Regions from separate parts of the Roseinatronobacter monicus genome, predicted to be linked through region 2. Evidence: riboswitches for the same ligand, from Rfam matches in the RefSeq annotation. Region 2 holds a riboswitch; the other holds the start of a gene.
The links. A riboswitch is a leader RNA that binds a small molecule or an ion and turns the genes downstream of it on or off. The one in region 2 is predicted to bind thiamine pyrophosphate.

Region 1: linked by a shared signal. The riboswitch ahead of thiD (bifunctional hydroxymethylpyrimidine kinase/phosphomethylpyrimidine kinase) and the one ahead of BD293_RS16245 (thiamine ABC transporter substrate-binding protein) in region 2 are both predicted to bind thiamine pyrophosphate.

The regions. Positions count from the first base shown of each region.
Region 1 covers NZ_VFPT01000001.1:786,744-791,588, forward strand. The annotation lists gene BD293_RS03470 (vWA domain-containing protein) at 1-292, shown strand, start outside; gene BD293_RS03475 (antibiotic biosynthesis monooxygenase family protein) at 345-668, shown strand; gene thpR (RNA 2',3'-cyclic phosphodiesterase) at 681-1,241, shown strand; gene BD293_RS03485 (M48 family metallopeptidase) at 1,202-1,933, opposite strand; gene BD293_RS03490 (TIGR02300 family protein) at 2,093-2,401, shown strand; tRNA gene BD293_RS03495 (tRNA-Ala) at 2,494-2,569, shown strand; TPP riboswitch at 2,676-2,778, shown strand; gene thiD (bifunctional hydroxymethylpyrimidine kinase/phosphomethylpyrimidine kinase) at 2,834-3,637, shown strand; gene BD293_RS03505 (FAD-dependent oxidoreductase) at 3,630-4,598, shown strand; gene thiS (sulfur carrier protein ThiS) at 4,588-4,785, shown strand; gene BD293_RS03515 (thiazole synthase) at 4,789-4,845, shown strand, end outside.
Region 2 covers NZ_VFPT01000001.1:3,412,728-3,417,572, forward strand. The annotation lists gene BD293_RS16240 (thiamine/thiamine pyrophosphate ABC transporter permease ThiP) at 1-1,326, opposite strand, end outside; gene BD293_RS16245 (thiamine ABC transporter substrate-binding protein) at 1,323-2,300, opposite strand; TPP riboswitch at 2,344-2,446, opposite strand; gene aroC (chorismate synthase) at 2,539-3,660, shown strand; gene der (ribosome biogenesis GTPase Der) at 3,809-4,845, opposite strand, start outside.

The sequences.
Region 1 (4,845 bases), 2.6 Mb from region 2:
GGGGGCGGTGGTGCTGCTGATCTCGGACGGGCTGGACCGCGACGACCCCGCCTTGCTCGCACGCGAAATGGAGCGGCTGCACCTGTCTTCCAAGCGCCTGATCTGGCTGAACCCGCTTCTGCGCTGGGACAGTTTCGCGCCGCGCGCACGTGGCGTGCGCGCCATGCTGCCCCATGTGGACGCTTTTCGTGCCGCCCATTCCATCGCGTCAATCGAGGCTTTGGCCGAAGCGATTTCCGACCCGCAGGACCGGGGCGAGAAAGCGCGCCTGATGGCAATGCTGAACGATTGATCTTGGCACAGGTTTGCGGCACGATGGGCCATAGCTCAGGGAGGGCCGCGAGATGCAGATCAGCGCAACCAATGACGAGCAGACAGTCATTTCCACATTCGAGATGACACCGGGCACCTGCACCGATGTGCTCGAAGCCTTGCAGGATGCTTATGACAAGGTGATCCGCCACCAGCCGGGATTTCGGGGTGCCGCGATCCATGTCAATGATGCCCAGACGCGCATTTCCACCTATTCGCGGTGGCGCGAGCGGGCAGATTTTCAGGCCATGCTGCGCACATCAGAGATGCGCGCGCGCAACCGCGCCATTGCCGTGCAATGCGCGCGCTTCGAGCCGGTGATGTATGAGGTCGCCGCGACCTATGCGGCGGAGTAGGGCAGTCCCAGAATGCGTGTCTTTCTTGGGCTGGAATTGCCCGCGCATATCCGCAGTCATTTGGTGCTGCAACAGTTTCTGCTGCCGGTGAAGCGCAAGCTGCCGCCCGAGAGTTTCCACATCACGCTGGTCTTTCTGGGGGAGGCGGAGATGGCCCAGCTAGAGGCGCTGGATGAAGCGCTGACGCGGCTGGAAGTGCCTGATTTTTCCGTTCAGGTTTCAGGGCTTGGCCTGTATGGCAAGTCAAAACCGCATAACCTGCACGCCTGTGTTGCTCCGGCCCCTCAATTGATGGCGCTCCAGCAAAAGCTGATGCGGCTGGCGCGTGTCGCGGGCTTTGCGCCCGAAGCGCGGCGCTACAGCCCGCATGTCACCCTGTCCTATTTGCGTCCCGGCAGTTTCAATCAGGCGGAACTGGAAGCCGCTGTCGCGCGCGACGCGACGTTTCGCACCGAGGCGTTTGAGGTCAGTGAAATCGCCCTGTTCCGGTCGCATCTGCGCGCTGATGGTGCGCAATACGATGTGTTGGAGCGCTACCCATTGTCCGCGCAGGGGCGCGATGTGAAGCAATAGCTGTGCAGCAGCGCACCATTGTCGCGCAGCCAGTGCCGGTGTTGCTTATATTCGGGCATCAGTTGCGCCACGCAGGCCCAGAAGTTGCGCGAATGGTCCATGTGTTCGAGATGCGCCACTTCATGGGCGGCGACATAATGCAGCACCTCCGGCGGGGCCATGATCAGCCGCCATGAATACATCAGCCGTCCTTGTGCCGTGCATGACCCCCAGCGCGAGCGCGTGTCGCGCAGCGCAATCGCGGCGATGGGCCGTCCAAGGGCTGCGGCATAGCGTTCAGAGGCGGGCACGAGTGCAGCACGCGCGCTGGCCTTGAGATAGGTGGCGACGCGCAGCGCGGTGCGGGTGCCGGTCGGGTCCGGCGGGACCAGAAGCTGTGCGCCCTCGACGCCAAGGCGTGGGCCGGCCCCTTGCATGATTCGCACGATCTTGCCATGCAGCATGATTTCGCGGCCGATCCCGACGGGGCTTATCTCTGGAACGCGGGTGACTGCGGCGCGCAACCAGCTTTCGCGCTCTTGCAGGAATTCCAGCGCGTCTTGCAACCGCAGGCTTTTGGGCAGTGTCAGTGTGACCCGCCCGTCAAGGCCCGATACCCGCAAACTCAGCCTGCGGGCCTGACCGGAACGGCGCAACACCACTGCAATCTCGGGTGTTCCTTGCAAAATGGCGATTCCGTTCTCGACCCGCATATGCCCGCTTTCCCCAAGGTGGCTTCGTTCACAATACCAGTATCTGGCGCAAAAACTGCCAGCCCTATGACCCGCGCTGCCTCTCAGCCCTTTACAGCATGGTCGAGTTATGGCACGGCGCATAGCTTGAAGGAAGGCACGCGAATAAAGGAATTGCAGATGTCCAATCCAGAATGGGGCGTTAAGCGCGTCTGCCCTGAAACCGGCAAACGGTTTTATGACCTGAACAACTCTCCGATCATCAGCCCCTACACGGGCAAGGTGGTTCCACTCGACAGCAATGATCGTCGTGACGACGTGACCACAGCCCCCCTCAAATCCAAGGCAGCCCCTGCCAAGGAAGAGGATGATCTGCTGGTTGACGATGAAGATGCGGTCGAAGTCGATGATGAACTGCTGGAAGATGACGACGAAGATACCGTCGCGCTGGATGATCTGGCCGATGTCGCATCGGATGATGACGACTGAGTAATCAAGAGCCGCAGGCTGGTGTTTTTTTGTTGCACTGGTCTGCGTGCTCTCGTATGAGGCGGCATCGCGGCACGGTTCGTCGCAACAGTGGGGCCATAGCTCAGTTGGGAGAGCGCTTGAATGGCATTCAAGAGGTCAGCGGTTCGATCCCGCTTGGCTCCACCAAATTCAAAAATGTTGCAAAACAAGTTTGAAAGGCTCGCGCTCGCGGGCCTTTTGCTTTTGGGTCATGCCCCCTTGCCAACCGTGCCGATCAGATTTACCTAACACGTAACAACCGTTGGGGTGCCCTGTCATAGGGGCTGAGAGGCGCGAGCCAACCCATCGAACCTGATCCGGATTATACCGGCGTAGGGAACGGTGACGATCAGGTGCATAGCACCTACATGCCGTATCCTTGCGTTGGACCCATTAGCAAGGAGGGGCATTTTGGTTCCCATCGCATTGACCATCGCAGGCTCTGATTCGGGCGGCGGCGCAGGTATTCAGGCCGATTTGAAGACATTTTCAGCATTGGGCGTTTATGGCGCGTCGGTGATTACGGCGCTGACAGCACAAAACACCCGCGCCGTCACGATGGTCGAGCCTGCAACCCCTGCCATGATCACGGCCCAGATTGATGCGGTATTCGATGATCTTGATGTGCGCGCGCTCAAGCTGGGGATGCTGGGCGGCCCCGAGGCGATAGCGACAGTCGCGCAGCGCGTGCAGGGGCGCGGGGTTCCCATTGTGCTGGACCCGGTGATGGTGGCCAAATCCGGCGACCGGCTGCTGCCGCCCGAGGCATTGGAGGCGCTGCGCCAGCAGCTTTTGCCCTTGGCCGCATTGGTGACCCCGAATCTGCCCGAGGCGGCGGATCTTTTGGGCACCACCCAAGCGACATCCGAGGCCGAGATGGCCGAGCAAGGCCATGCCCTGCGCGCTATGGGGGCCGACGCTGTGTTGATGAAAGGCGGGCATGGTACAGGGGAAATCTGTGTTGACCTGCTGATCGAGGGCGGTGCGACCACCCGTTTGACCGCCCGGCGTCATATCACCCGCAACACGCATGGCACAGGCTGTACGCTGTCCGCCGCGATTGCGGCCGGTTTTGCGCAAGGCCTGCCCTTGGGGGCGGCGGTGGCGCGCGCGCATGCCTATCTGCAAGGCGCGATCCTTGCGGCGGATGATCTGCGGGTCGGGTCGGGGCATGGCCCTGTGCATCATTTTCACAAGGTTTGGGCGCATGACTGATGTGACCATCATCGGGGCAGGGGTGGCCGGGCTGTGGGCAGCTTGGGAATGCAGCAAGGCCGGACTGACCCCGCGCATTCTGGACCGCAACGGCCCGCCCGGCCCGCATGGCTGTTCATGGTGGGCCGGTGGAATGCTGGCACCCTATTGCGAAGGGGCCACCGCCGAGGCTGCGATTGTGCGTCACGGCGCGGCGGCGGCGCAGGCTTGGGCCGAGGTGACGGAAATCACATATCGCGGGTCGCTGGTCGTTGCCTTGCAGCGTGACCGCGCCGAACTGGCCCGCTTTGCGCGCCGCACATCTGGTCACCGGCTGGTCAGCACTGATCTGGCGACGTTGGAGCCTGACCTGAGCACGGCCACTCAGGCGCTGTTCTTTGAGGGCGAGGCCCATCTTGACCCGCGCGCGGCCCTGTCTGACCTTGTCGCGGCGCTGTCTGCGCGCGGCATAGTGGTTGAGCGGGCCGAGGTGCGGCCCGAAGATATTGACGGGCCGGTTATGGATGCGCGGGGCATGGCCGCCGCGGTGTCGGGGCTGCGCGGGGTGCGCGGGGAAATGGTGGTGCTGCATGCGCCCGATATCGCGCTGACGCGCCCCGTCCGGCTGCTGCATCCGCGCCATGCGCTGTATATCGTGCCGCGTGCGGGGGGGCTGTATATGCTGGGGGCCACCCAGATCGAGAGTGCCGACCGGCGCGGGATTTCGGCGCGCGCGGTGTTGGAACTGCTGAGTGCGGCCTATGCGCTCGACCCGCGTTTTGCTGAGGCGGAACTGGTGGAAACCGGCACCGATCTGCGCCCTGCCTTCGCCGATAATGTGCCGCGCGTGGTGGTGCAGGGGCGTATTTTGCACCTCAACGGTCTGTTCCGTCATGGCTATCTGATGGCACCCGCTTTGGCGCGGCAGGCGGTGGCGTTTCTGACGCAAGGACTTAAAGGGGAACTGGTTTATGAAGATTGAGGTCAATGGCACAGCGCATGAGCTCACAGCCGCAACTGTGGCTGAGGCGCTATCCGAACTGGGCTGGGGGACAGCGCGCGTGGCCACAGCGCTGAACGGTGAATTCCTGCCCAAAGCCGCACGCCCGACAACAGTTTTGCGCGACGGCGACCGGCTGGAAGTGCTGGCGCCGATGCAGGGGGGCTGAGCGATGCGCAAGTTTTATGGCGTCAGTCTGGACAGCCCCTTGATGCTGGGCACCGCACAA
Region 2 (4,845 bases):
GATGCGCAACCGCGCCCAGCCGTGCAGCCCCAGACTGTCGGCCAGCCGCCCCTGACTGGCCACCACCTCGCGCAGGCCCGGCAGGATCAGGCGCAGGGCAAAGGGCAGCGCCATGCCTGCGTTGACCAGCATTGTCACCACCAGTGCGAAATCGCGCGGGTTGGCAAGCGGGCGGATCAGCAGATACAGACCCGTGCCGATCACAAGGGGTGAGGCGGCCAGTGCCGCCAGCCCCAACCATTCCAGCACCGCGCCCCGCGCGTCCCCTGCAATCAGCACCGCATGGGCCAGCGCCAGTGTCATCGCCAATGTCACGCCCGTTGCGCCCAATGCGACGACAAGCGAGCGGCCAGCCGCCTGCCACACCTCAACCGGCAGACCCACGACATGCGGCGCGCCGCGCATGACCACCAGCGCCAGCGGCACCAGCAGGAACAACGCGCCCCCAACGATCAGCGCGCCATCCCACAGGCGCAGGCCCGCAGTGCCTGTATCGAAACGCTGCACAGGCCGGTCCATCCCGCCGCCAAGGCCGGATGGCAACGCCATCCGCCACGCCAGCACCCCCGCCCCCGCACACAGCCCGAATTGCACCAACGCCAGCATCGCCGCGCGGCCCATGTCGAAATCAAACCGGAATGCCTGATAAATCGCCAACTCCACTGTGGTGGCGCGCGGGCCACCGCCCATTGTCAGTGCCACGGAAAAGCTGGTCAGGCAGATCAGGAAGATGACCAGAAACGCCCCCGGCACCAGATCGCGCAGCATCGGCCATTCCAACTGGCGGAAATTATCCCGTGGCCCAAAGCCCAATGTGGCCCCAAGGCGGAACCGCTCTGCCGGGATCGCAGCCCAGCCTTGCAGCAGAATGCGCGTGGCCAAGGGCAGGTTGTAGAACACATGCGCCAGCACGACGCCATGCAGACCAAATATGTTCAGCCGCGCAAGGCCTAGCCCCTCCAACCCCTGATTGACCAGCCCGGCGCGGCCAAATACTGCCAGCAACCCCAGCACGGCGACCAAGGTGGGCAGGATAAACGGCGCGCCCATCAGCATAATCAGCGCGTCCCGCCCGATGAAACGCCGGCGTGCCAAGGCCCGCGCAATCGGCACGGCCAGCGCAACCGACAGCGCTGCCGATAAAAGGGCCTGAACAAGGGTAAACCGCACCGCCGCCCAATCGGCACCGCGCAAGGCGGTCAGCCCTTCGGCGCGCCAAGCCACAGCCCCAAGCGCACCGAAATTCAGCACCACCAGCCACGCTGCAACGCCCAGACCCGCCAGAATGGCGGCTGCGCGCGCTGTGCGGGCCGGGTCGCGTGTCACCGGGTCATGCCATCCAGCCAATGCGCCAAGGCAGGTGAGCGGCGCGCATCGGCTTCATCCTCGGTCAGGAAAATCGCGGTTTCGGGCAAGGGCAGATCGCGGAACACTTCTGGCCACTCTTCACGCGGCAGGGCCGAAGGGTAGGACCAGTTCGCCGTTGCGATCATCTGCTGAAATTCATCCGACAGGATATAAGCCAAAAAATCGCGCGCAAGCTCTGGCTGTGCGGCCCCTGCCAATATGCCCGCTGCCTCGGCGGTGAAATAATGGCCTTCGTCGAAAATGGCCGCCGCCTTGGTGTCATCATCTTCGTCCATGATGTGATAGGCAGGCGATGTGGTGTAACTCAGCACCATGTCAGCTTCGCCATTGGTGAACATGCCATAAGCTTCGGACCATCCCGCCGTAACGGTGACGGTCTTGGCCGCAAGGTTTTCCCAGATGCCCAACGCATCGTCGCCATACAGCTGATCGACCCAAAGCAGCAGCGCCAGCCCTGCACCGGACGAGCGCGGGTCTTGCCAGATCAACGAGATGTCATCGCGCTCGATCAGTTCGGCAAAACTGGCGGGCGGGGTTTCCAGCCGGGTCTGGTCATAGACGAACGCCACATAGGACCAGTTGAACGGGATGAATATGTCGTCTTCCCATGTGACCGGCACACTCAACGGGGAAAGATCCTGTCCGTGGTCTGCAAACAGCCCGGTCTGACGCGCGCGCAGCAATTCATCCGTGCCAAGCCCGATGATGACATCGCCTTGCAGCCGCGCGCCATCCAGCATCAGGCGTGGCAGGACATCGCCCGTGCGAAATTCCAGCGTGCAATCGCAGCGCGCCTCGAATCCCTCTTTGATGGCAGGGCCCGGCCCCCAGCTTGACCCGAAGTAATCAGGGGCCAGCACGGTCAGGGTATCTGCCTGCGCTGCCCCCGCAAGGGTCAGCGCCGCAATCGTCGCATATAGGGGACGTGTCATTGTTTCTCTCCATCTCTCTTGCGACAGGCGAAGAATGACGCGGGCAGATCGCCCGAACCTTCCCTCCGCCGGTCCGAACCGGTTCAGGTTCAACGGGTTCGCGCATAGCGCATCTCAGCCCTGTAGGGGCACCCCGAGGTAGACCGAGAGTTAATCGCTTTCCGACGCCCGAGCAAGAGCAGTGCTTGAGCCTTAGGCACCTTGCCGCTAAGTGTTTCGCATAAAGGAGTCCGCGCGCATGAGCTTCAACACATTCGGTCATCTGTTCCGCGTCACCACTTGGGGCGAAAGCCACGGACCAGCCCTTGGGGCCACGGTTGACGGGTGCCCACCCGGTGTGGCGCTGGACGCGGGCATGATCCAGCACTGGCTGGACCGGCGCAAACCCGGCCAGAACCGCCACACCACGCAGCGGCGCGAGCCTGACACCGTGGAAATTCTGTCTGGCGTGTATGAAGGGCGCACCACTGGCACGCCGATTCAGTTGATGATCCGCAATGTTGACCAGCGGTCCAAGGATTACGGCAATATTCTGGACACATTCCGCCCCGGCCATGCCGATATTACCTATTTTCAGAAATACGGGCTGCGCGACCCGCGCGGCGGGGGGCGGTCATCCGCACGCGAAACTGCGGCACGCGTAGCGGCGGGCGCGATTGCGCGTGAAGTTCTGAAAACCCTTGCGCCAAATGTCACGATCACCGGCTATATGGTGCAGATGGGGCCACACCAGATTGACCGGTCGCGGTTTGATTTGGCCCAGATTGACCGCAACCCGTTCTGGGTGCCCGATGCGCAAGCGGCAGAAGACTGGGCATCGGCGCTGGACCAGATCCGTAAGGATGGCAATTCCGTCGGCGCCATGATCGAGGTGGTGGCTGCGGGCGTGCCAGCGGGCCTTGGTGCGCCGATCTATGCGAAGCTGGATACCGAACTGGCCGCCGCGATGATGTCGATCAATGCGGTCAAGGGTGTAGAAATCGGCGCAGGCATGGCCGCCGCCAGCCTGACCGGCGTGGAAAACGCCGACGAGATCGAGATGGGCGCAGATGGCCCGCACTACCGCACCAACAAGGCAGGCGGCATTTTGGGCGGTATATCAACGGGTCAGGATGTGGTGGTGCGCTTTGCGATCAAGCCCACATCGTCCATCCACACCCCGCGTGCGTCTGTCACGCGCGCAGGCGAGGCGACCGAGGTTGTCACCAAGGGCCGCCATGACCCCTGCGTGGGCATCCGCGCCGTGCCGGTGGGCGAGGCGATGATGGCCTGTGTTTTGTTGGATCAACTGTTGCTGCACCGTGCCCAGACAGGGGCCACCGGTCCAGTGGCCGAGATCGGGAAGAACGCGCCGGAGTGAGCCGCGCAGCGTCGGTCCGCGGTGCGGCGATCTGCCCATTGTGGTATTGCCCTTGTGGCAGCCAAATCGCCGTGCCGTGGTTGCGGCCCGGCGATGCGCGGCGGGCTCGCGCCCTTGATTCCGCGCATGGGCTTGTTAAAGCAGCGCCCTAGTCCGGCTTGCGCCCCTGCAAATGTTTGCGCAGCTTCGATGGCGGTGCTTTCTTGCGGCCCTTGAACGGGTTTTTATCCGCTTGCGAGCGCATGAATACCCGAATCGGTGTTCCGGGCATGTCGAAATGCTCGCGCAGGCCATTGACCAGATAGCGGGTGTAGCTGGCGGGCAGATCTTCGGGGTTCGAGCACATGATGACGAAACCCGGCGGGCGCGTCTTGGCCTGTGTCGCGTAGCGCAGCTTGATGCGCTTGCCGCCCGGTGCGGGGGGCGGGTGCGCCTCGACCATAGCGCCCAGCCACAGGTTCAGCTTCGCTGTTGAGATGCGGCGGTTCCAGACTTCATGCGCGCGCAAAACCGCGTCGTGCAACCGGTCCAGCCCCTTGCCGGTGATGGCCGACACTGTGACCAGTGGCGCGCCCTTCAGTTGCGGCAGCAGCTTTTCAAACCCGGCGCGCAGGGCTTTCAGCTTGTCCTGCTTATCCTCTTCTAGATCCCACTTATTCACCGCGATCACGACGGCGCGCCCCTCTGTCTCGGCAAAGTCGGCCATGCGCAAATCTTGTTGCTCAAACGGGATGGCGGCATCCAGCAGCACCACCACAACCTCGGCAAAGCGCACAGCGCGCAGGCCATCGGCAACCGACAGCTTTTCCAGCTTGTCGATGACCCGCGCCTTTTTGCGCATGCCTGCGGTATCAAAAATCCGCGTGGGCGTGCCCATCCAGTCCAATGAGACAGAAATCGAATCGCGCGTAATGCCTGCCTCTGGGCCGGTCAGAAGCCGGTCTTCGCCCAGAATCTTGTTGATCAGCGTGGATTTTCCGGCATTGGGCCGGCCAATGACGGCGACTTGCAGCGGGCGCTTGGCGCTGGGGGTGAAATCTTCGGGCGCGTCTTCGCTGACATCAAGGTCTGTCTCGGGCGCATCCACTGCCGCGCGTTCGGCGAATTCATCGGCGACAGGGCGCAGGATGTGATAAAGTTCATCCATCCCTTCGCCATGCTCCGCCGACAGGCGCAACGGCTCGC